3 regions of the Komagataeibacter europaeus genome follow, and region 2 is predicted to be linked to each of the others. Evidence: riboswitches for the same ligand, from Rfam matches in the RefSeq annotation. Region 2 holds a riboswitch; each other region holds the start of a gene.
What was found. A riboswitch is a leader RNA that binds a small molecule or an ion and turns the genes downstream of it on or off. The one in region 2 is predicted to bind cobalamin.

Region 1 (9,628 bases), 370 kb from region 2:
GGCGGAACAGGGTGATGCCGCCTTCGGCCGTGCGATAGGCTTTCATCCCCTCGAAAATTTCCTGCGCATAGTGCAACACGGCCGCCGCCGGGTTCAGCGAAATCGGTGCATAGGGCTGTACGCGGGCATCATGCCATCCCCTGCCTTCCACATAACGGATCACGACCATATTGTCGGTAAAGACACGCCCGAAACCGGGATTGGCCAGGATCTCCGCCCGCCGCTGCGGCGAAACCGGTGATGTGCTGGGGGAAAGCGTAAAGGGAAGGGAAGTGGCGCAGTCCATAGCCGTTGTTTCTCTCTCATCATGGCGCTGGCGCGATACATAAGGCGCGCCCCCTGCCCGCCAACAGACGCGGGCAATATGAGCAGAAGTTCACCAGAACATTGTGCCGGTCAACCCCGGCCCATGCGCATGACCCCTGCTTTTCATGCCTCGCCCAGCATGAAGCCAAGGGTCCGCAGCACCTGCGGCAGGTGTTCACGACCATGCAGCGCCTTGATGTCACCCAGCCTTGCCACCACGCTTTCGCTCCATCCCAGCGCGGGCTGCCCCTGTGCCGCACGCGCGGCGCGCAGGCGTTCGTCATAGGCGGCAATGGTGGCGCGGTCATTGGCGGCGGCGGGATCGTACTGCTCGGCATGCAGGACGGCATGCTGCGGCAGGCGGGGGCGGATGGCGGTCGGCTTCTTGCGGTCGGGGTAGCCCACGCTCATGCCGAATACCGCAAATGTGCGCGCAGGCAGGCCCAGTTCCGTGGCGATGGCTTCGGGCTGGTTGCGCACCCCGCCCACATACACGATTCCCAGACCGTAGGATTCGAACGTGGCCGCCGCGTTCTGCGCGGCGAACGCGGTATCCATCACCGCGCCAAGAAAGGTATCCAGACAGTCTGCTCCCGGCAGTGCGCGACCCTGCGCCTGTCCCACATGTTCCAGCCGCGACAGGTCGGCAATCCACGCAAGGAACAGTGGCGCCTGTGCAATGAAATCCTGGTCCCCCGCGATTTTTGCCAGCCGGGCGCGGCGGGCGGGGTCACGCACGGCGATCACGCTCCATGCCTGCAGGTTGCATGACGTCGAGGCCGACTGCGCCGCCGCCACCGCCGCTTCCACCACACCATCGGGCAATGGCGCCGGGCTGAAGGCGCGAACGGAACGATGGGTCATGAGGCTGCGCGCCACCGGGCTTTCGGGCAGGGCGCCGGCGGGCGGGCGGATGCCATAGCGCGCCTGCCACAACGCGTTCATGGAAGACAGGGCGGGAAAGGAAGAAACTGTGACGTCGGACATCGGCATGCCTCCTGCCTGTGCAATAGTGGCTGAAAAAGCAGCACACCACACCGTCCCCCCTGCGGGAAGCGTGGGAAGGTCACACCAGACCTGCACTTTTTCATGCCAGCCCGCATCAGGGACCAGGATGACAGGGGCGATCTGGAACCCGACCGCAACCCGTTTTAAAATCCTTTTGTATAATCAACAATTTTCCGGACCGCGCCGCTTCACGATCATGCGAAATCACGCGGCTGTACATAGGAAGATGCACCTAATTCGGGCATGAAGGATGCATTGAACGTGGTCCCGCGTTCCTTTTTCCCTTCATCATCACGGAAGACTGCCAGCATGTTCGATGCCCTCATGATCAGCCGCGCGGATGGCGTGGTCACGACCCGGCTGGAGCAGGTCGATCCCACGGCCCTGCCCGAAGGGGACGTGACGGTGGAAATCGATCATTCCAGCCTGAATTACAAGGACGCGCTGGCCATGACCCGTGGCGCGCCGGTGGTGCGCCAGTTTCCCATGATCCCCGGCATCGACCTGGCCGGACGCGTGCTGCATTCCGATGACCCGGTCCACCGCCCCGGCGACCAGGTGCTGGCCACCGGCTGGGGCCTGGGCGAACGCCACTGGGGTGGCCTGGCCCGCATGGCGCGCCTGCCGGGACGCTGGCTGCTGCCACAGCCCGCCGGCCTGAGCGCGCGGCAGGCCATGGGAATCGGCACGGCGGGCTTTACCGCCATGCTGTGTGTCATGAGCCTGGAGGAAGGCGGCGTGACCCCCACCAGTGGCCCCATCGTCGTCAATGGTGCGGGCGGCGGCGTGGGGGGCATGGCCATCATGCTGCTGGCGCAGCTGGGCTATCAGGTGGCGGCGGTGACAGGGCGGCCACAGCTCCATACCTACCTGACCGGGCTGGGAGCGACGGAAGTGCTGCCGCGCGATACCCTCAGCCCCACCGGAAAGGTGCTGGAAACCGCACGCTGGGCGGGGGGAATCGACGTGGTGGGGGGCGAGACGCTGGCCACCATGTGCGCTTCTGTCCAGTACGGGGGCACGGTGGCGGCCTGCGGGCTGGCGGGGGGGCTGGCGCTGCCGCTGACGGTGGCGCCCTTCATCCTGCGCGGCATACGCCTGCAGGGAATCGACAGCGTGATGTGCCCGCGTCCGCGCCGCATGACCGCATGGACCCGCCTTGCGCGCGATATCGATCCCGCGCGACTGGACAGCATGCTGCATGACGCCCGCCTGGCCGACGCCATCGCGATCGCGCCGCGTATCCTTGCCGGTCATATCCGGGGGCGGACCGTCATCAATATGGTCTGAGATGCCGCCCTTCCTGCACCGGGATCGCAATTTCCGAAGCTTTCTGAAAACAGCTTCACCAAAAACTTTCTTATGATTTACAGACCGTTTCAGGACTGGATTTCAGAAACCGTCTGAAATCAAGTTATTGAAAATAAACAAAAGTCCTTGGGCGCCGCCTTTTTGAAAAAAGGCGGCGTTTCCTGACCGCATTTCAGGAAATGGTCTTTCAACACGCACAATAAAAAACGGCACGCCCACCGGGGCATGCCGTCCTTCATTCACCGTCGCGCCATAGCGGGCACGCAGCCCTGATTCAGTGGCAGGGGAAACCCAGCAGGTGACGGCCATCATGCACGAATTCATGCACGTAATGGCCGGAAATGAGGGAGGTCGCACCCTGCTCGGCACCCACGAAATAGATCAGCAGCGACGCCAGGACGAGCCCGAACACACCCCACGGCAGCAGGTCGCGGACCGGGATGGAAACCTGCGGTGCGGCGACAGCGGCGCTGGACAGAACGGATGTATCTTGGCTCATACTGGTAACTCCATGGATCACGTGCGACCCGGAGCAGCATGCAGGGGACACACCATATCGGGCCGTCCTTCCCATAACCGGATCTGGGTCCATGTTTTCAAAATTGACACGGAAGGTCAATCATTCCCTTGCAGACCCCACGTCTCCCCCACACGCAGGGCAGCAGGGCATGAACCAGACCCTGACCTGTCTCGCGCTGCCTGCCCCCGACTGCGTGCGCCGTGGCGTTTTCCCGATGCATGGCGAAACATGCCCCCTGCCCGCCAGCCTTGCCCGGCATGTCGTGGATGCCGGGCAGGTCCTGTTCCCCCCCACCATGCCGGCCTTCGGCGCGCGCCACGCCATGCCCGAACCCGCCCTGCGCGCGCCCGGCATGGGAACATGGGCCGGACAGTCGTTGAAAGACCTGTCCCCCGCCGACCTTGCGCGCTGGATCGCCGATGCCGGTTTCGCCCCGCCGGGCGGGGAAAGCCGGACCGCACACCTGCACCGCGTGGCGCGCTGGCTTGAAACCCTGTCCCCCACGCCCGCACGGGTTACGGTGGTGGCCGACGCCACGGTTGTCCGGGCGATCATGGTCGCCGCCCTTGGCGGAACGGCCGCCATGCTGTCGCGACTGGATATCGCGCCCCTGACCCGTACATGCCTGACCCGTCATGCAGCATGGCGCGTGGCTGTCAGTGGCGCACCGCTGCCATGACCGCATGACATGCGCCCGCATGCCGGGTTTCTTTGACAGTGCGGGGATCGATCGTCTAAATCCGCCGCTGATGGTTCCCCCTTGTGGGGGAGAATAGGGAAGACGGTGCGCCATACCGGCAATTCCGTCGCTGCCCCCGCAACTGTAGGTGGCTGTCTCCCGGCCCGGTCCGCGTCCTGCGGGCCGACATGCGCCACTGGTTCCCATGATCGGGACCGGGAAGGCCGCCGGGATCGAGGGTGCTGACCCCAGCACCCTCCGCCACAAGCCAGGAGACCTGCCATCATGTCCGCCCGCAGGCGGACATAACAGGACCGAATTCGATCGCATGGCCGGCGGGGTGCCCGGCACGCGACAGGCGCCCGCCCTGCCCATGCGCAGCGCGCAAAGCCATTGACCGCGCACCCCGCCCACCGCTGCCCGCGCGCAGCAACGCCGCGAAAGGGCACGCACCGTCATGAGCACTCCCCCACTACCCGCACCCTCGGAAGCCGGTCCCGTTCACCTGCATGTCTGCGTGACCTGCCGCCGTGGCCTGCCCGCTTCCGACAACCCGCCCGGACGCCAGCTGTTTGATGCCATGCAGGCGCTGGCATCAGGCAACCCGCAGGTCGTGGTGCATGAAGTCAACTGCCTTGCCGCGTGCAATGACGGCTGCACCGCCGTTGTGGCCATGCCGGGCAAATGGGGCTGGCTGCTGGCCAGACTTGGCCCTGAAAAGGCAGCGGACCTCATGACCTATGTCGCCGCCTACGGCGCATCCCGCAGCGGCACCGTCATGCCATCCCGCCGCCCCGCCAGCCTGTCGGACATGGTGCGCGGCCGTTTCCCCGCATCCCTTTTTTCAGGAGCCTGATCGCCATGACCCCATCCGCCACGGCCCGCGCCAGGGTACCCGTCACTGTCATCACCGGCTTCCTGGGGGCGGGCAAGACCACGCTGCTGCGCCACGTGCTGGCCAATGCGAAAGGTCGGCGCATCGCCATCGTGGTCAATGAATTCGGCACGCTGGGCATTGATGGCGACACGCTGCGCGCCTGCGGCGTGGAAGGGTGCCGTGACGAGGATATCGTGGAACTGACCAATGGCTGCCTGTGCTGCACGGTGGCCGATGACTTCCTGCCCACGATGGAAGCCCTGCTGGACCGTGAGGCACCACCCGACCATATCGTGATCGAGACATCGGGGCTGGCGCTGCCCAAGCCGCTGCTCAAGGCATTTGGCTGGCCCACCATCCGCACCCGCATGACGGTGGACGGCGTGGTCACGGTCGTGGACGGTCCCGCCGTCGCCGCCGGCCGCTTTGCCGATGACCCCGACGAAGTCGCCCGCCAGCAGGCCGCCGACCCGTCGCTGGACCACGACAACCCACTGGCGGAAGTGTACGAGGACCAGTTGCTGTCCGCCGATCTGGTGGTGCTGAACAAGACCGACCTCATGACCCCGGCGCAGGCCGATGCGGTGGAAGCGTCCATCCGCGCCGAGATCCCGCGCGTGGTCAAGGTGGTGCGCGCGACCGACGGACAGGTGGACCCCGCCATCCTGCTGGGCCTTGACGCAGCGGCGGAAGACGACCTTGAAGCCCGCCCGTCCCACCACGACGCCGAAGGCGGCGAGCACGAGCATGATGATTTTGAAAGCTTCGTCGCCCCCATCCCTGAACAGGACAGTGTGGAGGGCTTCATCGCCCGCCTGAAAACACTGGCCGGACAGCACGACATCCTGCGCATGAAGGGCTACGCCACGGTACGCGGCAAGGCGATGCGCCTTGCGGTGCAGGGGGTCGGCAGCCGGTTCCGCCATCAGTTCGACCGCGCCCTGCCCCCTGACGCGCCGCGCACGGGTAGCCTTGTGGTCATTGGCCAGAAGGGCATGGACCAGTCCGCCATCACTGCCACGCTGGCGCAGGCCTAGCGGCGGGCGACTGAGGGAAACGGGCAGCCACCATGCACCTGCTTGCGCGTGAGGTCCGCACGCTGGAAGACGGCGAACAGGCGGAAGACCTAGGACATGCCCCGGCGGATATCGTGTTCCTGTCCTTTTCGGACAGTGACCTGCTGTGCCTGAACGCGGCCCACGCGGCGCAGGGCGCGCCGGCTGCGACCCTGCGCACGGCCACGCTGTCGCGCCTGCTGCATCCCATGTCCATCGACCTGTACGTGGCCGACACGATCATGGGGTCGCGCTGCGTGGTGGTCCGGCTGCTCGGCGGCGTGGAATACTGGCGCTATGGCGCGGAAGAACTGTCGCGTGCCTGCCAGCAGGCCGGGATCCCGCTGGCCTTCGTGGCGGGGGACGGGCGTGACGACCCGCGCCTTGCCGCGCTGTCCATCGTGCCGGAAGCCATGCGCACCCGCCTTGACGCGCTGCTGCGCACCGGCGGGACGGCCAACATGCAGGCAGCCCTGCGGCTTATGGCGCATCTGGCCGGACGTGGGCCGGATGACGGGGCTGTCCCCGTTCCCCTGCCACCGGCCGAAGTACTGCACGCCGCCGATCCAGCCCTGCCGCTGCGGGCCATGGTGGTGTTCTACCGCGCGCACCTGCTGGCGGGGGACATTGCCCCCATCACGCAGCTTGCGGCCCGACTGGCCAGCCATGGCATGGGGGCGGACCTTGTCCATGTCACGTCGCTCAAGAATCCCGAATCCGCGCGCATCGTGGCCGCGCGGCTGGCTGAGAACCCGCCGGATGTCATCATAAACGCTACCTTTTTTTCCGCCCGCACGGGCGACGACAGCGGCTCCCCGCTGGATCTTGCGGGCGTGCCGGTGCTGCAGGTGCAGCAGCCGGGCATTCCCTTTGCCGTATGGCGCGACAGCGTGCGCGGCCTGTCACAGGCCGATCTGGCGATGCAGGTTGTGCTGCCCGAACTGGATGGCCGCATTCCCGCCTGCCCCATTTCCTTCAAGGAAGAAACGGCCCCCGGCCTGCCCGCGCGCCATGACCCCTATCCCGATGGCATCAACCTGACCTGCGCGCGCGCGGTGGGCTGGGCGCGGCTGGGGCATGAACCACCCGCCACGCGACGGGTCGGGATCATCCTGTCCGATTATCCCGGCGCGCAGGGCGTGCCCACGGGACAGGCGGCGCATGCCGTGGGGCTGGACAGTTTCGCGAGCCTTGCGCACATCCTCCGCCTGCTGCGCGACGCCGGTTACGATACGGGTGACGGCACCCTGCCCACGGCGGACGCGCTGGCCCACAGGCTGGCGCGCGCATCGGCACAGCCCTTCGTTTCCGTCGCCACCTACCGCGCGTGGCTGGCGGCATTCCCCCCCACGCTGCAAGATGCGCTGGCTGCCTGCTGGGGCGCGCCGGAAGATGACCCCACCGTAACGGATGGCCAGTTCTGCCTGCGCCATGTCCATATCGGGCGCGTCGTGATGGCATTGCAGCCCGATCGCGGGGCCACGACCGACCGGCATGCGGGCTATCATGATCCCGACACGCCACCCCGCCATGCCTATGTCGCGTTCTACCTCTGGCTGCGCCATGAATGCGGGCTGGACGCCATGGTGCATCTGGGCACGCATGGCACGCTGGAATGGCTGCCGGGCAAGGCGGCGGCCCCTTCGGCCACGTGCTGGCCATCGGTGCTGGTGGGGGGCATGCCCGTCATCTACCCCTTCATCGTCAACAACCCCGGCGAGGCAGCCGCCGCGCGGCGCAGGCTGGGGGCGGTCACCATCGGCCATATGACGCCCCCCATCGTGCCTGTTGGTACGGCGGGGGCCAATACGGGCGACCTTGAGCGCCTGATTGATGAATATGCCGCGGCCGACGGACTGGACCGCAGGCGGGGTGCGATCCTGCGCGGGGAAATCCTGCAACGCGCCGACAGCCTTGGCCTGCTGAGCGAAACCGGCGTGACCCGCACGGATGACGAGGACGAAGCCCTCGCCCGACTCGATGCCTATCTGTGCGACGTCAAGGATTTGCAGATCCGTGACGGGCTGCACGTATTCGGCAGCCCTCCCCCGCGTGCGCCCGAACTGGCGCAGGCCATTGCCCGTTCATGCGGCGGGGTGGCGACGGACGACATCACGAAGCGCCTGCTGGCCTGCGGGCATGCGGAAGGCACGGCGCTGCTGGCGGCCCTTGACGGGCGGTTTGTTCCTGCCGGGCCCGCGGGCGCGCCCACGCGGGGCCGGGCCGACGTGCTGCCCACGGGGCGCAACCTGTACGCCATGGACCCGCGCGCCATTCCCACCCGCTCCGCCCTGGTACTGGCGCGGCGCACGGCGGCGCTGCTGCTGGAAGGGCACCTGCAGGATCAGGGCGAGCCGCTGCGCAGCGTGGTCATCGACCTGTGGGGATCGGCCAGCCTGCGCACGGGGGGCGAGGATCTTGCCCTTGCGCTGCTGCTGATGGGGGTGCGCCCGGTATGGGATGGCGCGTCGGGACGGGTGACGGGGATCGAGATCATTCCCATGGCCGAACTCGACCGCCCGCGCGTGGATGTGACGCTGCGCCTGTCGGGCCTGTTCCGTGACGCCTTTCCGGGGCAGATCGCGCTGTTTGAACAGGCGGTGCAGGCCGTTGCCGCACGCGGTTTCGAGGCCCCCGACCTCAACCCGCTGGCGGCACGGGCCGCGGGGCTGCAGGGGGCTGCATTGCAGGCCGCGACCGCCCGCATGTTTGGCGCGGCACCGGGCAGCTACGGCACCGGGGCGGAAGACCCGCTGGCGCGGGGCACGTGGGCCACGCGGGATGATCTGGGCCGGGCATGGCTGGAGGGGTCGGCATGGACCTATGGCGGCGCGCGGGAAGGCCAGCGCCAGCCCGACGCACTAGCCGCGCGCATGGCGGGGGCGGCGGTCGTGCTGCATGTGCAGGACAATGCCGAAACCGACATTCTGGAAAGTGCCGACATGGCCACCCATGAAGGGGGCATGGCGGCGGCGGCCAGCATGCTGGGCAACACGCCGCGCATGCTGCATGGCGACACTTCCCGCCCCGATGCGCCGCGCCTGCGTGCAACGGCACAGGAAGTGGCCCGGGTCACGCGCGGGCGGCTGGCCAATCCGGCATGGCTTGCAGGCATGCGTCGCCATGGCTACCGGGGGGCGGCCGAGATCGCGCGCGGGATGGAGGCCCTGCACGGATTCGCCGCAACCGTGCCCGCACGCTTTGACCGGCAGTTTGACCTGACCTTCCGCGCCCTGCTGGACGATGCGGAAATGGATGCCTTCCTGCGCCACGCCAATCCGGACGCCCATGCCGCCATCCGCCGCCTGCTGGCCGATGCCCTGCGCCGGGACCTGTGGCGGCCACGCAGCAATTCCGCAGCCATGCTGCTGGACCCGCGGCCATGACCATAGCCCCCACCGTGCGCGGCTGGTGCCCCGGCCTGCACACCCCGATGGAAGCAGCCGATGGCTGGCTGGTGCGCGTGCGCCCGCCGCTTGGCCGCCTGTCCGGGGCACAGGCCCGACAGATCGCCCGCGCCGCCACCATGCACGGCAACGGGCTGATCGAACTGACCAGCCGGGGCAACCTGCAACTGCGCGGCCTGACATCCGACAGCACCCGCGCCTTCGCCCATGACATGCGTATTGCGGGACTGGCCAGCGCCGACGCCGCGACCGAGGCCCGGCGCGGGCTGCTGCTGTCACCGCTGGCGGGTATCGATCCCGCCGCCGCACCTGACGCACCCGACGTGATCCGTGCGCTGGATACCGCCCTTACGAACGCCGATACGTTGCGCGGCCTGCCCGCCAAATTCGTGATTGCGGTGGAATGCGGCGGCCATATCCCGACGGGCACGCTGCGGGCGGATATTGTCGCCCGCGCCACGGATA
Region 2 (9,628 bases):
GGCTGCCGGCAGTAATTTACCATGGGACGGGGGGCGTGCTGCGCGCAGGCGGCCATACCGAGCGGAAGACATAAAGCAACAAGACGGCGCAACGGTTTTTTCCTTTTGCAATGCGGCACGGGACCCAGCCATGTGCCTGTGTATTCAGGCGTATAGAAGGGGTCCGTTCCTCACAACAATGTAAATTTTCAATTCCGCCCTGTGCTTTTGTCTTCTCTTGCCATTCCTGTGGCGGGAATACGCGGATTATGGGCCGCGAATGCGAATGGCAGCCGTACCATCACCAGCAGGACGGGCACCAGCGGGACGGGCGTCATGCCCCACCCGAGGCATGGGGATCCTTACGGGCCGGAATATATGCGTCCATCAGAATGTAATATTGCTGTGCAGGCCGAAGATCGCCTCGTCGCCGGTGCGGCGGTATGGGAAGGACGGGTCGGCACCGCCGCCGGCGGGGTGCCAGACGTACTGGAAGTCGGGCTGCATGACCAGCCATGGCGTGACCTGCGCCTGATAGGTCAGTTCAAGGTGGTTTTCATTGCCCTGCACCAGCGAATGGCTGTCGCGGTCGAACTGGCGCTGCCCCGAACTGGCGCGGCCGATGCCCCAGCCCAGCCCGATCGTGTCGTTGTCACGTCCCCTGAACGGGGCCTTCAGGTTCAGCCCCGCGTCGATGGCGAAGCTGATCATGTTGCGGTCGCCCCCGTTGCCCGTGGCGCGCACGAATGCACCCAGCGAGCGGGGGGATGTCAGCGAGGGCCGCCAGATCATCTGGTCGATGATGCCATAGACCATCCAGTTGCCCCGGTCCCATCGCGGGGTCAGGTCGGCCTGCGTGGCGCTGGCGTTCAGCGTGGCCGCCCCCAGTGAACCGCCGCGCTGGTTGTAGCGGTAGTCGGCGAATTTCGCGGTATCGTAGTATCCACCCAGCTTGTACACCCCCGGCAGGCCGGGATTTTTGGTCACGTTGGACATGTCGGCCGGCTGCGGGTTGAGCGCGTACTGCAGTTCGGTGATCAGCAGCGCGCCGTTGCCCATGTTGAAGTTCGTGCCGTTGGCGCCGTCATAGGTCTGGCTGGTGGGATCGGAACTGAAGCCGCTGCCGGACCCGGTGGCCTGCTGGATGGGCAGGGAGTTGTAGCGGTTGCCGGGCGGGTTGTCGTCGGCGGCGGCGAACATGAAGGTGAATTTCTCGCTGGGGCGGTAGCGGATGCGGATGGCGGGCGAGGACAGCGGCCATGACGGTCCGCCACCATACAGGTTGACCGAAGGGGCCATGGGCCAGCCGAAATTGGCGTTCAGGTACAAAGACGCGTAATCACTGACCAGGAATTCGGTATCAAGGTCCTGCTGGCCGATCTTCACGTCCAGCTTTCCCTTGAGGAAGGACTGCTGGTACCACAGTTCGAACAGGCGGGTGGAGCGGTCGGCCTCGAACCCGCTTATGGGGTTGAAGTTGTTCAGGTGATCCTGCGAGATCGAGCGCCCGCGCGTCTGCAGCGCGCTGACGTTGAACAGGCCGCCTTTCAGTCCGAACAGCTTTTCGGTATCGATGGTCAGCGTCGGCATGGTGACGCCGTCATAGGCGGGGCCGGTGCCCGAACCCTGCCCGTCGCCATTGGTGCTGGGCGTGCCGCCGGTGCCGTTGCCCCAGACCTCATCGACTTCCTGTATGTCGAAGGTGATGCCGTGTTTGTAAAGCCACGGCCGCGCGCCCCACATGTTGCCCAGCAGGTTGCCGCTGGTGTCCAGCCTGTCCTCGCCCCCTGCCGCGACCGCGGCCTTTTCTTCCGTATCGGCCTGCGCGCGCTCCGAATCACGCACCGTGGCGGGGTCGATCTGCTGGATCAGCGGGGTGGAATTGCCCAGTCGGGCACGGTCTTGCGCGATCTGTGTCTGGGCCTGCGCATGGGCGCCGGCTTCTGTAATGCCGATCAGGCCGCAGGAGAAGAGAAGGGCACGCGTGCGGCCATGGCGTGCCGCGCGGGCGAAGAGGAATTTCATGCAAAAAAACATCCCGTCAGGATGGGGCCAGCCATGAGGGGCTGGAAAAAGCGGCCCAACGTAACGGGCCACTGCTGGCGCGGGGGACGGGATGTCAGGTGGTCTTGTACATGTCTCGTGTCCATCTCCGGTCGGCCCGCCCGGCGATATTGTCAAGGACAACGGCAGGTCTCCTGGCTTACGGGTCACTGCATTCCATCTCCCTTCCCGGCCGGGGCCAGTGGGTGCCGTGTGGCGGCGCCAGATGAAGTACTCTGCGTTTACAGTTGCGGGTACAGCTGCCGACTGCACCCCCGGATATGGCATCCAGCCGGGGTTTACGACATTCCCTTTTTCACCCGTTTGCACGGGACCGTTGACTTGTGACCCGGACTATAGCGTTTACAGTCCATTAGGCAAGATCAGCCGGGGGTTGCCGGTCCAGCAGGGCTGCGACTTCCTTCCCGTCCGGTGCGGCCTGTGCGGCGCCGGGACGGGTGGTGGCCAGCGCGCCACAGGCGGCGGCGAAGCGCACGGCTTCCCCAATCGCCGCCCCGCGCGCCAGTGCGCAGGCCAGCCCTGCATTGAAACAGTCCCCCGCCGCCACCGTGTCAACAGCCCGGACATGGAAGGGCGGGACGAACCCCTGTCCATCCGGTGCGGAATACGCCACGCCGCGATGCCCCAGCTTGATGATGGCCGTGCGTACGCCGCGTGCGTGCAGGATGCGGGCCGCCTGCAGGGCGGTTGTTTCATCGGTGGGTTCGATACCCGTCAGGTCACGGGTCTCGCGTTCGTTGGGGGTCAGGATGTCCGTCAGCGCGTACAGGTCTTCCGGCAGGCCGCCTGCCGGGACCGGTGCGGGGTCCAGCATGACGGGAATGGCGCGCGCACGGGCCTGCCGGGCCATTTCCAGCACCAGTGCGGGGGGCATTTCCATCTGCATCATAACCAGTATGGCCTGATCCAGGGCAGGGGCGAGCCGGGACGCGGCTTCCGCCCCGTGGCGCATGTTTGCCCCGCCATCGACAAGGATCTGGTTTTCGCCCGCATGGTCGATGGTGATGAAGGCCCGGCCGGTGCCTGCCGCCGGGTCTTCCATAAGCCAGCGTGTATTGACCCTGGCCTGTTCCAGCGTGGTGCGCGCCATGTCTGCCAGCATGTCACGACCCGTCCAGCCCGCAAGCGCCACCTCCTGCCCCAGCCTTGCCACCGCAATCGCCTGATTGGCCCCCTTGCCCCCCAGCCCGGTGGTGGAGGAATGGACATGCAGCGTTTCACCCGGCTGTGCAAAACGCGCGACATGCACGACAAAATCGATATTGGTGCTGCCAATGACGGCAATATGGGGCTGTGGCGTCGGCACTGATGAAATCCTGAACAGTGGAAATGAACACGCAAGGGTCATTTTACCACTTCAGTCCGTAACCATACAGGTACGCAGCCTGCCTGTGCCATGCCCTTCCGCTTATCAGAAGTTTTTGGTTATTCAGGTACAATCCATTCCACGTTCGCCTGTGTCCCATCATCCCCCAGATGCGGGCACAACGTGGTCAGGATGGCGCGCGCGGTCTGTTCAAACCGGAACGGCGGGTTTGCGATCAGCAGGCCGCTGCCATTCAGCCGTGTCGGGTCCAGTGGCGGCCGCAGGGTCAGTTCAAGCGCCAGCAGGTTGCGCTGTCCCGCATCCTTCAGTGCATTGTGGAAGGCATGCGTGGGCGCGCGGTGCTTGATGGGATACCATGCGGCGATGACGCCCGTGCCAAAACGCTGGCGGGCCGTGATGATGGCTTTTGCCAGGGCATGGAATTCATCTTTCTGCTCGAAAGGTGGATCCATGAGCACCAGCCCGCGCTTCGCCTGTTTTGGCGGCAGCAGGCCGGTAATGGCTTCATATCCGTTGCGACCATGGATGGATACGGCGGGATTATGCCGGAACAGGCGGCGCAGGCTGCGCTGGTCCTCGGGGTGCAGTTCGCAGCATGTCAGCGTATCGCCCGGTCGCAGCATGCTTGCTACAATGGCGGGGGAGCCGGGATAGAACAGCCGTCCTTCATGCGCGGCGATCGTGGCGCGCACGATCTCCAGCCATTCCCCGATACATGGCGGTGCGGCAGGATCGGCTGGCGCGTCCAGCAGGCGACCGATACCGTCACGCCATTCCCCCGTTGACTGCGCTTCGCGCCCCGACAGGTCATACAGGCCGATACCGGCATGGGTGTCGAGGACGGAGAAAGGCGCGGGCTTGCGGCGCAGCGCGTCAATCAGCGCCACCAGCACGACATGTTTCATGACATCGGCAAAATTGCCGGCGTGATAGCTGTGTCTGTAATTCAAGGTCTGGCCGTCCCACGGATTGCATGCCCCATGAACGGGGTCCGCAGGACTGTTAATGGATCGTGCGGTCTTTTTCCATGCCGGTCCGTGGGTTGCCGTGCAGTCACGGAGCGGCATGGTGCGGGCGCAGGGCGATGCAGGCGGTCATCCTGCCTGTCGGCATCGTGCCGCCCATGCCGCCATGGGGTGCGTCAGGCGACCGGGACGGCTTCGGCCCTGCGTTCCCTGATCCATGCATCAAGGGATGCGGTGTTCATCGGCCGGCCAAAGTAATAACCCTGTATGACATCGCAATCGATATCGCGCAGCTGGGCGCATTGCGCGGCTTCTTCCACGCCTTCGGCAATGACGGTCATGCCCAGCGTGTGCCCGATGCGGATGATGGCGGTCACCACCTGACGCACATTGCCGGTGCTGCCGAAGCCGTTCATGAAGCTGCGGTCGATCTTGACCTCGCTTATGGGCAGGCTGGCCAGGTTGGACAGGCTGGAATAGCCGGTACCGAAATCATCCATCGACAGCCCGATGCCAAGGTTGCGGATGGCGGTCGCGGTGTTCACCGTCTGGTCGAAATTCTCGATCATGGCGGTTTCGGTCAGTTCAACGATCAGCCGTTCCGGCGGCACGCCGGTCTGGTGCAGGATGGTCGCCAGTTGTGATACCAGATCGGGATCCTGAAACTGGATGGCGGACAGGTTGACCGATACGGTCGGTACGGGAATGTCGTGTGCGATCCATTCGGCCATCTGTTCGCATGCGACCCGCAGCGACCATACGCCAAGGGCGCGGATCTGTCCGGTTTCCTCGGCCACGGGAATGAACCGCCCTGGCGACACCATGCCCAGAACCGGGTCATCCCAGCGCGACAGGGCTTCCACGCCATGCAGTTCGCCCGTATGCAGGTTGACCTGTGGCTGGTAAACCAGTGTCAGGCGGTTGTCGGCTATGGCTTCACGCAGGGCGGAGGCCAGGATGACATGGTCATCCGCCTGCCGGTTCATGGATGGGTGGAAAAAGCGGTAACAGCATCGTCCCGCCTTCTTGGCCTGCGCCAGCGCGGTGTAGGCCTGGCGCAGGGACTCTTCCACATCCTGCCCCTCACCGTGGTGGGTGCTTATGCCGATGCTGCCGGAAATGCTGACGGGAATGCCGTCAACGGTAAACGGCTCTTCAAGGTTATGGATGATCCGTTCGGCCAGAAGGGTGACATCGGGCGCGTTTTCTTCCGTCAGGACAACGAATTCATCGCCTTCTGTGCGCACCAGCACATCGCGTCCCACCATGCCGTTGCGCAGGCGGGCGGCCAGTTCCAGCAGAAGCTGGTCAGCACGGCCCTGTCCCAGCGCCTGCACGATCTTGCGAAAGCGGTCGAGGTCGATGACCATGATGCTGAGGGGCGCTGTCGATGGCCGGGTGGACAGTTCCTGCATGCGGCGGTTGAGCCACATGCGGTTGGGCAGGCTGGTCAGCCGGTCGGTGTAGGACAGGCGGATGATTGAATCCCGGCTGCGCTGCTGTTCAATCGCCAGCATGGCCAGATGCACGCAGGCCCCGACAATGCGCCGGTGCCATGCCCCCGGTTGCCCCGGTGCGCGGAAATACAGCGAGAAGCTGCCCGCCACATCCCCATTGCGCAGGATGATGGGGACTGCCCATTCCGCAACGATCCCGTGCTGGCCTGCCACGTCACGCAGGGCGGGCCAGCGGGTCTCGGTCTTGAAGTCGGGCACGACCACGTCCTGCGCCGTGACGATTGCGGTACCGCAGGCCCCGCCGGCGGTACTGGCTTCCAGCCCGTCGAAAGCCTGCAATACCGGCATGGGCAGCGCGCCGTGCCCGCCCGTGCGCAGGACACCACCCGTGCCCAGCATGACCACCGCCATGCAGTCCGGCGCGATCAGTTCGATACGGCGGCACATGAAGTCCAGCATTTCGCGCAACGAAAGCTGGTCCGTCAGCGCTTCCACCACGTCGCGCTGCAGTTCGCGCAACTGCCGGTCATGGGTAATGTCGTGCAGGATGACGATAATATCCGCAAGCTGCCCATCGGCCCCGTAATGCGGGGTTACCGCACAGCGCAGCCACAGGTCCTTGCCCTGTTTTCCACGGGTATGGATATCCTGTTCAAACCCCGTGCGCCGCGCCAGATTCCGCCGGAACTGCCGCAGGGTGGCGATATCGCTTTCCCCTCCCGAAAGTAGCGTGCCGAACGGGGCATCGTGCAGGGCGGCGGGCTCCATCCCCAGCAGGTCGGTCAGGGCGCGGTTGGCGTGGGTGATGCGGTATTGTGGATCAAGGACCAGAATGCCCCGGTCCGTCGCCTGCACGATCAGGGCGCTGATTTCAGCGTCCTCGCGTGTCTGTTCTTCTTCCGTGCGGTCAAGCAGGGCCACCAGTTCGTACAGGCCGCCATCCCAGCTTATGCTTTCACGGTACAGGCGTACGGGCATGCCCAGACCGTCCTTGCGGCGCAGGGTGGTGCAACCGTCCTGCGTCGTGGGCATGGCCAGCGTGGCCGTGGCATCGACAGCCCTGTCGGGAAAGAGGCGGCCCAGGCGCGTTTCTGCCAGATCCGTGGCGTTATAGCCGGTCAGGGCACAGGCGCGCGGGTTACCGTACACAATGCGACCCGAGACATCCGCCATCATCACGGCCATGGGCAGCTTTTCCAGCAGGGGGGAGGAAATCCGTGTGATGTCCGGCATGATCGCGTCTTTCACAATATAAAGGGTCATCATGCCCCAGACAGGAAAGGGCTGTCGGGGGCATGCACTACCGTTGGGCAGGGGCAATGAAATGTTATTTTATTATTGACTATATTGCGGCAGTTTTATGGTCTGCCGTCCCAACCTCATTACATGGAAAAGGGACGTATTGACTGTCATGATCGGCCCTGTGGAGACAGCGTGGCGTCAACGGGACCGGTCAGTATTCCGGTTTTTCTCCCTTGGCCGGGATGGAGGGCTGCGTGCCCGGCGTCAGGGCATAGGTCAGTAGCACGACGGTCTGTGTGTCGCCGCTTTCCCCACGATGGGTGTCGTTCACGGATTCAGCGAACGCTTCGCCCTGATGAAAAGTTTCCGTCTTTCCACTGTCGCGGTCATGGATCGTCAGTTGCCCCTGCAGCACATAACCGGCATTGGGCACGGGGTGGGTATGCCATGGCAGGGCGGTATGGGCGGGAATGGTCAGCCGGATCATCATCAGTTCCGGCTGGGTGGCGGGGTATTTTTCATAGGCCACGCCATTCCATGACTTCGTGGCCTGCAGCAGGATGTCGCGGTGCCCGGATGCGACCGTCTGCGCATGGGCGGATGGGGCGACAATAGGTGCAAGCACAAGGCAGGCGGCCAGCGCAGGTATTGATCCGTGCATCTTCCCTCTTTCCGGTCTGTCATCGTTATTACAGGACATAGCGCCTGATGGCCGGATGCGGTTCCATGACTGTGGACCCTCACATGATATTGAGGGGATAAGGTATGGCAGGGCATGAAGCCGGATGGTTCGGGTTCTGCCGGGACGTGCGGGACTGTATCTACCGGATATCGTCATTCCACAGGCAGTGTCTGGTAAAGATTTTTGAAAACAGGCGAATCCAGAAACTTTTATTTTTCATCATTCAGTTGTTTCAGCCCATTTCTGACAGGCCCTCGTTCCAACACCATGCGGGCAACACTATTGCCATAAACAATTCGGCGTGCTGGCGGCCTGAATGACGGATCCTGCACTGTCACGACCTGTCTGCGGTTCTTCCGCAGGGCATGGGCACCATTATTCTGAAATTCCCTTGCGCGGCATATTTTATGGAAAATGGCGCAAAGTGACACATCTTTGGCGTGAACTGTCGTTTCGGTAAGCGAATGTCACATCCTAAGATAGCTTCCGGAATGACAGCGTGGCGTAAGTGGGAGACACATTCGACAGAACTGTAAAAGTTCCATTTCATGATACCGGACAGGGGAAATGTGGCGGTGCATGTAATGGCTGCGTCCATATTGTTCCGAAATAACAATGATATGGCGCTGGACCGTCGCATGATGGCGTGCACACCGAAGTGATATTTTCCCGATACAGGCAGGAGCAAAAAACATGAACAGGACAGGTTTTTTCTCGGATGAAGCATGTTTCTGGCATATATCGCAGCCCCATGTCGGGATTCTGCCTGTGGGTGGGTGGGTACAGCCTTCGGCCAGTTCCAGCCTGCCCGAATCTCCGGACAGCAAGAGACGGCTGAAAAGCCTTCTGGACATGTCGGGTCTGCTGGGAAAACTGACCAGTCTGAGCGCGCCCAGCGCCGGGGAGGAGGCCCTTCTGCGTATTCACGGCAGCGCCTACCTGGAGAAATTCCGTCGCGTAAGCGAAGCGGGTGGCGGCGTCATGGGGCCGGAGGCCAGTTGCGGAAAAGGAAGCTACGACTACGCCCGCAAATCGACCGGACTGGTCATGTGCGCGGTTGACATGGTTCTTTCGGGCGATCTGGACAATGCCTACGCGCTCAGTCGTCCACCGGGGCACCACTGCCTTCCTGACGAGGGCATGGGCTTCTGCTTCCTGGCCAATATTCCCGTCGCCATAGAAGAGGCCAGACGCGTTCACAAGCTTTCCCGTGTTGCTGTCGTGGATTGGGACGTGCATCATGGCAACGGCACCGAAGCGATTTTCTATGATCGCCCGGATGTGCTGACAATTTCCATTCATCAGGAAAACTGTTACCCGACGGGGTCCGGCCATCCGGACCGCCGGGGGGACGGCGCGGGTGAAGGCTATAACATCAATATCCCGCTGCTGCCGGGTGGTGGACATGACGCCTATGTCGGCGCCATGGAAAAGATTGTCGTTCCCGCGCTGAAGGCCTACCAGCCCGAACTGATCATTGTTGCCTGCGGATATGACGCCAACGCTTTCGATCCGCTGGCACGCATGATGCTGCCCTCACAGACATACCGTTATCTGATATCGCGCGTGATGGACGTGGCGGGCGAAGTCTGCGGCGGCAAGGTCGTGGCCGCGCATGAAGGCGGATATTCCGAAGCATATGTTCCTTTCTGCGGGCATGCCCTGATCGAGACCCTTGCCGGGTGTACAACGGCGGTCAGGGATGAAATCGAGGCATATATTCTGGCGCAGCAGCCAGGACCGCGGTTTATCGCGTTCCAGAATGAACTGCTTGACGAACTTGCGGACATGTTCGGATTTCCTGGCTGATGCAGGGTTTTTCATCTTTGATGGCGCCGGTCCGCTGCATGGCAATGCGTCCCGGACATGCAGGCATCATGTCAACGTGCCGCTGCATGGGCGCGGGTCAGTT
Region 3 (9,628 bases), 1.6 Mb from region 2:
CATGAGCCAGTGCATGATTTCGAATGATGCATAGGGGCTGGGCACAAGGTTCAGCACCAGCGCCGTCAGGGCCGCCGCAAAGCTGCTCAGCGCCGCCCCCGCCAGCAGCAGCACCAGCGTGCCGCCCCGTCCCACCAGCCCCATCAGGACGACCACGGCACACAGCGCCCCCGTCAGCCCGCCCAGCGGCAGGGCCGCGATGGAAACCTGCATGAGGCCGGTATAGAACACGCTGACCGCCCCCAGCGCCGCGCCACCCGATACCCCCAGGATACCGGGATCGGCCAGCGGGTTACGCAGGTACCCCTGCAACACCGCCCCCGACAGGCCCAGCGTTCCCCCCACCATGATGGCAAGAAGCGTGCGCGGCAGGCGCAGCTGCCCCACGATGACGGCACCCGCGCCATGCCGCCCCGCCAGCAGGTCCGCCAGCGCATGCGCGAACATGACACGGGTTTCCCCCCACATGAGCGACGCGCAGGACAGGCCCGCCACCCCCACCAGAAGCATGATGTTCAGTAACAGGGCATTAGGGGCAGGTTTCACCGGATGGTCCCCAGTCTGTCGCGGGCGGCACGCAGCATGGCGACACTGTCCAGTGTCTGCGGCAGGCCACACAACCACAGCCGGGCGGGCAGATCCAGATGGTGCGGCCCGGCAAAGGCCTGTTTCAGCGCGGGATGATCCAGCATGGACTGTGCCAGGGACGTGCCCTGCCCCGAACGGTCCAGCACCAGCAGGTCGGGCGGGTGCGCGATCAGGATCTCCATGGAAAAGCGGGCCGTCCCCTGCCGGTCCATGACAGTTGCATAATTGCGCAGGCCAGCATGGGCCAGGACATCATCGGGCAATGACCCCGCGCGGGTGACGAAACCATTGGCGGCGTAGATCGCGGCTGTCGGGTCGGCGGGACCGGGATTGGCTGAAAGGGATGCAAGGCGGCGGGCAAAATCCCCGGCCAGCGCGCGCCCCCGTGCGCCGGCGCCAATGGCGTTCGCCACCGTCATGATCTGGCCGGGAATATCCGCCAGCGCCTGCGCGGGCGGCAGGACGACAACCCGCGCCCCCCATTCACGCGCGGCCTGAATGGCGACAGCCGCGGTATAGGTCTCCCCCAGTACGATATCAGGGTGGGACGCCACGACATTTTCCGCCGTGGGGCGCAGGATCGGCACATTGCGCGCCTGTTCGCACAGCACGGCATTCCAGCAGTCGCGCGCAAGCGGCGTCACGCCCACGATCTGCCCCGGTCCGGCCAGCAGCAGCAATAACTGGTCGGTGCAGACATTGAGCGACACCACGCGCGGCAGGGACTGCGCCCGCGCCATCGGGGCACAGACAAGAAGACCCGCGACAATGCCCGCCATAACCCCCTTCATGTCAGTAATTCAGCATGAAGCCGCCATAACCGGCGCGACCGGGCTGCAGGTACCCGATCGGTTCCTCGAACTGGCGGTCCAGCAGGTTGTCGGCGCGGGCATAGACGGAAACATAGCGGTTGATCCTGTAACTGGCAGCCACGTCGATGGTGAAATACCCATGCCCTTTTGCGCATGTGCTGCATGTCTCGCTACCGATGACCGGCAGGTCGCGCCAGCCGCTGGTGTACAGGATGTTGCCCGAAAATGTCAGGTCGCGGATGGGGGTCCATGTCGTGTTGAAATTGAATTTGTGCTGCGGACGCTGCTGCAGTTCGTCGTGGTTCGTTTCATCGCGCGCATGGGTCCAGGTGTAGCTGAGGTTGAATTCCAGGGTACGCAGCGCCTTCCAGTTCACGAAGGCTTCCACACCATACATTCGCGCCTTCGCCACATTGGCGTAGGAGTAGTTGTAGTCATATGACGAATCAATCGACAGCGAGGACTGGATCAGGTTCCTGACCCGGTTGTCATACCAAGTTGCGCCGAAATTCAGACGGTCATGCAGCAGTTTCTGCTCAACACCCGCGTCATAGCCGATCAGTTGCTCCGCCTTCAGGTTGGGATTGCCCTTTTCCGAATATCCGGCGCCCACCTGGCTTGCGAACAGCTGGTACAATGACGGTCCATGGAAGCCGGAACCGGCGCTGGCCTTGATGATGGTGCCGGTGCCCGGCACATGGATCGCGGGTGCCACGCGCCATGTCACATGGTTGCCGTAGCGTGAATTGGCGTCGTAACGGATATTGGCTGCGCCGTACAGAATATGGTTCCAGTTCCCCTGATACTGCCCGTAGCCCGCGGTCGTATCCATGCTGGCGGAGGTATCGTATCCGCTATCCCACATGCTGGACGCCGTATGGCTGGTATTGAACGTGTCGTGGAAATGCTCGGCCCCGATCAGCAACTGGCCATACTGCCTGAAATTGAACGTGCCGTGCCAGTCCACCTTCAGTCGGCTCGACCGGTAATAATCGGGATCGGGATTGACCGGGCTGCCGTAGCTTGTGCCCGTCTCCGTCCAGCGGTTGCGGTTGGTCATGTAGCCAAGGCCGAGCACCTGATCGAACAGGCCGTGGAAGGATACCAGATGCGCCGTCCCGCGCACGATAGCCTCGTTCCGGGTGGTCTGTTCCCGCACGCCTCTGTCACCGTACAGATTTTCGCTCTGCAGGTCATACACCGAATAGGAATGGTTGTTGTCCTGTATCAGCCGCGCCGTAAGCCCCAGGTCGAAACTGCGGGTGACGTCATAACCCAGCCGGGTGTTGACGCCACGGTTGTCATCGCGGTTGCCTTCATGCCTCTGCTGCTGGCTGGCGCCATAATATTGTTCGATATAGGACGGAATATTATGGAACCCGTCCATGCGGTAATGGGAAAATTCCACATTGTAATGAAACCGTCCCCGGCTGCCGCGCGCGCCGAATGTCTGGTTGAACGTGCCGTAGCCACCGCCTTCGATCCGGACAAACGGCCTGAAGCGACCCTGTCCGCGTGCGGTGGTGATGTCGATGACACCGGCCATGGCGTCCGCGCCGTACAGACCGCTCTGCGGGCCACGCAGGATCTCGATCCGGCCCATGCCGTCGGTCACGAACGCCCCGGCATCAAACAGGCCGCTGGTGGAACTGCCGTCATTGATGTCCATGCCATCAAGGCGGACCTTGACCTCGTTGGCGTTATTGCCCCGCATGAAAATGGACGACGTGCCACCTGGCCCGCCCGTCTGCACCACGTTCAGCCCCGGCTGGCGCGCAAGGATGTCCGTCAGGCTGCGCCGCTGCTGGGTCTGGATCTGCCGTTCGGTGATGATGGTCATGCTGGTGCCGATGTCATCGGCTGCCGTGGGCCTGCGGGCGGCGCTGACGCTGATCAGTTCGGGCAGGCCCGCATCGCCCGGTGGAACGGCAGCTTTCGGTTTCTGATCCCTGACCACATGCGCGCGGCCGGGCTGCTTTTGTGGCGCGCCCTGCCCGGCAGGGGCATCAGCGCGCGCCACCGCCGCCCCCATTGTCATCAATGTGGTGGAGGCAATCAGCAGATTACGGAAAAGGATCATCGGGTTCAGGTCTCGCGGTCACATCATCGTTGCCACGAGAGCGTGCCACCACACGGTTTCCGGTCCGTAGGGAAATCCGTGGCGCCACACCGTCAGGACACCCCGCCAGACAGTTCCCGGTCGCAACCACTATGACGGCAGGTCTCCTGGCTCACGGCGTGGCATCCTGCACGACCTTCCCGAAAAACCGCAGTTTCCAGTGGCCCGGACCATGACATCCGGCAATGCAAGGACATACCGCTTACAGTTGCGGGGACAGCCGGGGCATTGGATCGCAATCCGCACCCCGTTCCCTTTTCATCCCCCCGCAGGGGGAAACCGTCGGCACGGTTCTGATCGTGCGGGGCGGTCCTGTCAACCCGGGCTGCCTTACGCCCCATGCCCGCTGGCGGCCGTTACCGGGCGGCAGGCAGGGCCTGCTTCAGCAATGCCACGATCCGGGCACAGGCGGCTTCCCCCGCCCCCCTGGCAAAGGGGGAGCTGCGCGCTTCGTAGGTATGGCGGTCATAGCTGCGCGCATCGGGCATGTATTTGGCCCCGCCATCAACCATCGTGGCCACCATGGTATGCGCAAAGGGCGAATGCGCGCGGATCCGGACGCCAAGGCCCGCGGCCAGTTCCGGCTGCACGCCCACCAGCGCAAGGTCACCGATCCGGACCAGCACCACGGGCAGCGCAACCGGCGGCCCCGCATCATAGGAAAATGTCGTGACCGGCCCCGTGGCGCGGTCCGTGCGGGGCGAGAACGCCTGTGACGCCACCTGTATGCTTTCCCGCCGGATGTCGAGTGTCGGTGCATCGACGGCCCTGATCCGTTCCGCCACATCGACAATCTGCGTGCCAAGGCGCGCGCCCAGCAGGTCGACAATCGCGAACCCGGCTTCATGGATGTCAATCCGGGCCGCCCTGCCATCCGCATTGACGACGGGACGGCTGGCCTGAAGATAGGGGGCCTGATCGCCCGCCGCCCCCACCATGAACAGGGCGGTGGCGTCGGGGCCGTACCGTGCCTCGACATGCCGCATGGCCGCACCGGCGAGGTCGGCCGTCACAAGCCTGCCGCCCGTGCTGGTGACCGATCCGTCCATGACCGAGGACTGCACGGCAAAATTCGTCATGATCGCCAGCGGCCTGCCGTCCAGCCGGTCAATGCGCAGCACGCTTACGGTCGGGTCCGTATCCCCCGCGTCATCCGCGCCCAGCCACCAGCCATACGGGGTCCGCACGTCACGGTTCACGCTGACCCGGCTTGTTCCCTGCCCGGCACCCAGGCGCGCGGGCTGCAGGGACGCAAGGGCGCGTGTCGCGGCCTGCCGCGCGGCCTGGATGACCGCCTGCCATGCGGCGGCATTGGCTTTCATGTCCGTGCCCGGCGGCGCCTGCCCCGCTGCGAATATGTGCGGCGCGGAAAAGGTGTGGCTGGCGCTGACAATGATGTCCGGGGTGGCAATGCCCGCGACATCCGTCACGATGGTCCTGATCGCGGTGATCAGTTCACCGGAGATGGATGTCAGGTCCACCACGACAATGGCGAGCCGGGTTGTCCCGTCATCCAGCAGCACGATACGCACGGCCAGCGGGTCGTGCTGTCCGGTAAAGCCGTCAATGGGAAACCGGCCGGACGGGAAAACGATATCGGCCCGCCCGCTGCCCGCACGAAACGCCGGTTTCCCGGTCGTGGCGGCGCGTACCGGTCCCGCACCCAGCGCCACAAGGGCGCCAGAGGCGATGGTCGCCATGAAATCCCGTCTGGATGGCACGATCCTGTCCCCTTTATCCGTTGCGTATGACGGGCACGATATCAGTGCGTCCATCTGTAACAAAAAAAGGCCCGGCAATATGCCGGGCCTTTCGGGTAGCAGGGAGATCAGTTGGAACCGCTGTTCTGGTTCCAGCCACCGTTGCGGTCACCACCGCGACCGCCGCCGTGCTCGCCCCAGCCACCATTCTGGCCTTCACCACCACGACCACCGCCATGTTCGCCCCAGCCGCCATTCTGGCTGTCGCCGCCGCGGTTGCCCTGACCACCGAAGCCACCGTTCCGGTCGCCACGGCCTTCGCCGCCGCGTTCGCCACGATCGCCGTGTTCACCACCGCGTTCGCCGCCCTGACCACCGTTCTGGTCACCGCCACGCTGGTAATCGCCACCCTGGCCGCCACGGTTGCCTTCGCCCCCGTTATGGCGACCGCCGTGATGGCCATGGCCGCCGCGACCACCATGTTCGCCCTGTTCACCGCCCTGGTTCCAGTCATTGGACTGGGCATGTGCTGCCAGCGGAAGGGAGGCGCCAAGTGCCAGTGCGAAAAGAATTGAACGCTTCATAATATGATATCCTTTAATTCGACCCCTAATACATTATGCCGCACGACCATGAATGTAAGGTTTCATGATGTAATAAACCGTATCAGACAGGTCCGGCGCCAGATAATGGTAATTACGTCACCGTAACCATATCGGGGAATATTCTTGATATTCGGTGTATATTCAGGAATGTACGGATCGGCACCCAGACATTTGCAGGCCGTGCCGCAACCCCCTGCAAAAAAACAGGTGAATACCCGACATGATTATGGGAAATATTTCCTAACAGGCTGATCTACCAGTCAGGACGGTCCCGGTTTCTGGTCTGTCCAATCGCCAGCGCCATCGCATGTGCCGTCATGGCCTCTGTCCCCGATGACTTCTTCTGTCTCGTCAGAGAGATCTGCCAGCAGCACGTCTGCGCCCTTGAAGTCACCGACCTGTCCCGCAGTCAGATGAAGGCGGACAGGGCGGCCCAGACCATCGCACACGGCATGGAGTTTTGAGTTTAGGTCACCTTTTGTCCGCCCGATATGGCGGGGAAAAACCTCTTTTGGAGCAGGGAGGCCGATGTCCGGTGCGCCTTGAGGTGTGTCGCATCGATCATCAGGCGCTTTGAACGGCCTGTCTGTTCTGTCAGGGCGACGAAGATCCGGTCAAAGACACCCAGTTGGTGAAGAAATTATCCGTGAAGACAATGTAAGATGGGCGGAACGGTCCCGGAGCAAAAAGCTTAGCCTGATACAGTAATCATGACTGATTGATATTCACGGCACCTTAACAGATAGCGCCTCTCCGTAAAAAACGGAGAGGCGCAGGCATTGATTTTCACGTTCCGGAATTTGCGACCAGAACTGTTTAAAAACAGTTGGCCGGCATCGCAGCCGCACGGGCATGTCCATGAATTGTAATGGCGTCCCCTTTTGCCAGTACCCCCACGATCAGGGCGGTCTGTCCCGTATTCCATGCCATTGCAAGCAGGACGCCGGGAATGCCGGCATCGCCAGAGGGGGGTGACAGCATACCCATTGTATAGGATATCAGGCGGCCATACTCCCCTGCCGTATACGTCACGCCGTGACACCGGCCTGTCCTGCCCGCGGGATAGAGCAGGAACAGCGGGTCATCTTCATACATGGCCTCGGGCGGGTAATCAGGTTCGTACCAGTCCACAACGGCATCATGGTGATGATCGCGTCCCGGCTTCATCATGATTTCCGCATCCCCTGCCGTGACGATCAGTACCAGCCTGACCCGGCAACGGGAACCTGCCGCGTGCAATGCCTTGTCCAACGTGGCCTTCAGGGGGGTGTCGTAGTCGGTTCCATTCCCTGTCAGCACGGCAACCGCACCGCAATCAGCTAGGCGTTCGCCCAGGGTCGGCGCGCCCAGCACGGCTGGCAGCACGACATGCACCGCGCCAATACGGATGCATGCCAGGACGGCAACAACGCTTTCCACCATCAGGGGCAGATGGATCGCCACCGTGTCGCCACGCTGCACCCCCTGGTCCGTCAGGGCATTGGCAAGGCGGCAGACACGTTCATGCAGGTCGCGATAGGACACGGGTTGCATATCGGTCCCCTGCCCGGATATGGCGGGTCTGTCCGCATGGTCCCCCAGATGGCGGTCCACGCACAGGGCGGAAATATTCAGCATGCGCTGCCCGTGCGCGGGCGACGATGACATGCCATGAAGGACGGCATGGCCCGTCATTGGTGGAAATGCCCGCCCCATGGCAGGGGCTGACAGAATGGAAACGTTATCATGCATCATATGGGTCATGGTCGTGTTCCTTGGCGTTCAGTGCATGCGCGAAGCGCCATGCAGGGCTGCAGTCAGTCAACGGCGATGTTGCATGTCAATCGCCCCGGGGTATCGGGTGCCTGAAACGGCAGTTATTATGTTTATTCTTGCCCGACCCTGGCGTTCGTCTTTACTGCTCTTGTTTTTGTTGATGGGGACTGTGACAAATCCCGGTTGCAAACGGAAGACGTTTTGCCGTTTAAAAGAGCGAACACCACGAAGCGGATTGCAAAGATTGCAAAGATGAAAAAACCCGCCACCAAGACCTTTACCGGATCGCGTATCCGCCACCAGCGCACCCGTGTCGGCATGACACAGAGCGCACTGGCCCGGAAGCTGGACATATCCGCCAGTTACCTGAACCAGATCGAACATGACGCCCGCCCCCTGCCGCTGACGCTGCTTGATGCGCTGTGTGAGATCTTTTCCGTTGGCGTGGATTATTTCAGCGATACTGAAGAAACACGCGGCATACAGGCATTGCGTGAAATACTGGCTGATCCGGTATTTGATGCCGATGCGGTAAGGCTGGACAGCATTCAGGCGGCGATGCGCGTGGCACCCGACCTGTGCACACAGTTCATCCGGCTCTATCGCGCCTATCTGCTACGGCAGGAACATACGGCCGCCCCCCTGATCGGCCCCGACCTGCCGCAACACGGCGGGGTGCGGGATGCGCCCGACCGGGTGGAACCCTACGAAGCCGTCAATGACTGGGTGCAGGCCCAGCGCAACTATTTTGATGAGGTGGACCGCACGGCCGAACGGCAGGCCGAACAGATGCGGCTTGATGCAGGCAATCCGGGCGAACAACTGACCCGCTACCTTCTGGACCGGCATGGCATCCGCACCGAAATCGACCTTGGCCTGGGGCAGAAGGGCCTGATGTGGCACATGGACCGACGGCACCGCACCCTGTTCCTGTCACGCATCATCCCGTCGGAAAGCAGCACGTTCTGGATGGCGCAGGCACTGGGGCAGCTTGAACACCAGGGGGTATTTGCCCGCACGATCCGCCGTTCCCGCCTGCATGAAACCGAGGCAAGGGGACTGGCGCGCGTCTACCTGACCAATTATTTCGCCGGTGCGCTGCTGCTGCCCTATGAACGTTTCCGGACAACCGCCCGTGACGTGCGCCATGACCTGGAACGGTTGCAGCGTCATTTCGGGGTCAGTTTCGAACAGGCCTGCCAGCGGCTGAGCACCATGCAACGCCCCGGAAGCGAGGGGATTCCGTTCTACTTCCTCAAGACGGATATCGCGGGCAATATCCTGAAAAGCTTCAGCGCGAACCGTTTTACCCAGTCCCGTTTCGGCGGCCCCTGCCCGCTATGGAATATTTTCCGCGCCTTCAGCACGCCCCAGCAGGTGCAGGTCCAGCTATCCCAGACAACCGATGGCGCGCTGTACCTCAACATCGCGCGGACAGTGGGGCGCAGCAGCATATCCTACCTTGACCGCCCGCGCCTTACGGCTGTGGTTCTGGGCTGTTCGATTGCGGATGCCCGGCACCTTGTCTATTCCGCCGGTCTGGACCTGAATGACCCGCGCATGATCATTCCCATCGGGCCGGGCTGCCGTGCCTGCACGCGCGAAAACTGCCATCACCGCGCGCTGCCGATGGTCGGGCACCGTGTCGATATTGATAACGAGGGACGCGGCATCGCGCCCTATCGCACGGCATTGTAAAGGAAGTTGTTTGAAAACATCCCGTTGATAAAAAATAGGAAAAGTTTCTGGGTGTCGCCTTTTTTCAAAAAGGCGACGTCTTTCGAAGCTTTTTGAAAAAAGCTTCACCAAAAACTTTTATAATTTCAGTATGTTAGAAAAAGTCATCCGGGGGACAAATACAAAACGGCTTCCGTAATACCGGAAGCCGCCTGTCACATGTCCTGTCCCCACCGTATTGGCAGGGACAGGGAAACGGGGTCATCAGGCCTTCTGCGTGGATGCCTTGAAGATCTGTTCGATGGACTTCGCGAGGGCTGCGTCAAATTCCGCATCCGTCATGGTGTAGCGCAGGTCTTCGAGCAGCGCGCG

Region 1: another riboswitch for cobalamin. It lies ahead of S101446_RS12320 (DUF1636 domain-containing protein); the one in region 2 lies ahead of S101446_RS10590 (carbohydrate porin).
Region 3: another riboswitch for cobalamin. It lies ahead of S101446_RS02810 (TonB-dependent receptor plug domain-containing protein); the one in region 2 lies ahead of S101446_RS10590 (carbohydrate porin).

What each region holds. Positions count from the first base shown of each region.
Region 1 covers NZ_CP021467.1:2,659,425-2,669,052, reverse strand. The annotation lists gene S101446_RS12345 (branched-chain amino acid aminotransferase) at 1-286, opposite strand, end outside; gene S101446_RS12340 (nitroreductase family protein) at 430-1,293, opposite strand; gene acuI (acrylyl-CoA reductase (NADPH)) at 1,624-2,604, shown strand; gene S101446_RS17750 (hypothetical protein) at 2,707-2,937, opposite strand; gene S101446_RS12330 (CbtB domain-containing protein) at 2,900-3,124, opposite strand; gene S101446_RS12325 (histidine phosphatase family protein) at 3,294-3,824, shown strand; cobalamin riboswitch at 3,879-4,123, shown strand; gene S101446_RS12320 (DUF1636 domain-containing protein) at 4,282-4,680, shown strand; gene cobW (cobalamin biosynthesis protein CobW) at 4,686-5,738, shown strand; gene cobN (cobaltochelatase subunit CobN) at 5,771-9,142, shown strand; gene cobG (precorrin-3B synthase) at 9,139-9,628, shown strand, end outside.
Region 2 covers NZ_CP021467.1:2,292,763-2,302,390, reverse strand. The annotation lists gene S101446_RS10595 (hypothetical protein) at 1-92, opposite strand, end outside; gene S101446_RS10590 (carbohydrate porin) at 367-2,004, opposite strand; cobalamin riboswitch at 2,151-2,375, opposite strand; gene S101446_RS10585 (ribokinase) at 2,396-3,349, opposite strand; gene S101446_RS10580 (23S rRNA (adenine(2030)-N(6))-methyltransferase RlmJ) at 3,469-4,320, opposite strand; gene S101446_RS10575 (EAL domain-containing protein) at 4,512-7,058, opposite strand; gene S101446_RS10570 (cupin domain-containing protein) at 7,246-7,695, opposite strand; gene S101446_RS10560 (class II histone deacetylase) at 8,410-9,525, shown strand.
Region 3 covers NZ_CP021467.1:642,998-652,625, reverse strand. The annotation lists gene S101446_RS02820 (FecCD family ABC transporter permease) at 1-510, opposite strand, end outside; gene S101446_RS02815 (ABC transporter substrate-binding protein) at 543-1,367, opposite strand; gene S101446_RS02810 (TonB-dependent receptor plug domain-containing protein) at 1,381-3,480, opposite strand; cobalamin riboswitch at 3,600-3,818, opposite strand; gene S101446_RS02805 (neutral/alkaline non-lysosomal ceramidase N-terminal domain-containing protein) at 3,876-5,240, opposite strand; gene S101446_RS18170 (hypothetical protein) at 5,348-5,803, opposite strand; gene S101446_RS18730 (hypothetical protein) at 6,085-6,273, opposite strand; gene S101446_RS02790 (AMP-binding protein) at 6,641-7,567, opposite strand; gene S101446_RS02785 (helix-turn-helix domain-containing protein) at 7,832-9,277, shown strand; gene S101446_RS02780 (fructose bisphosphate aldolase) at 9,521-9,628, opposite strand, start outside.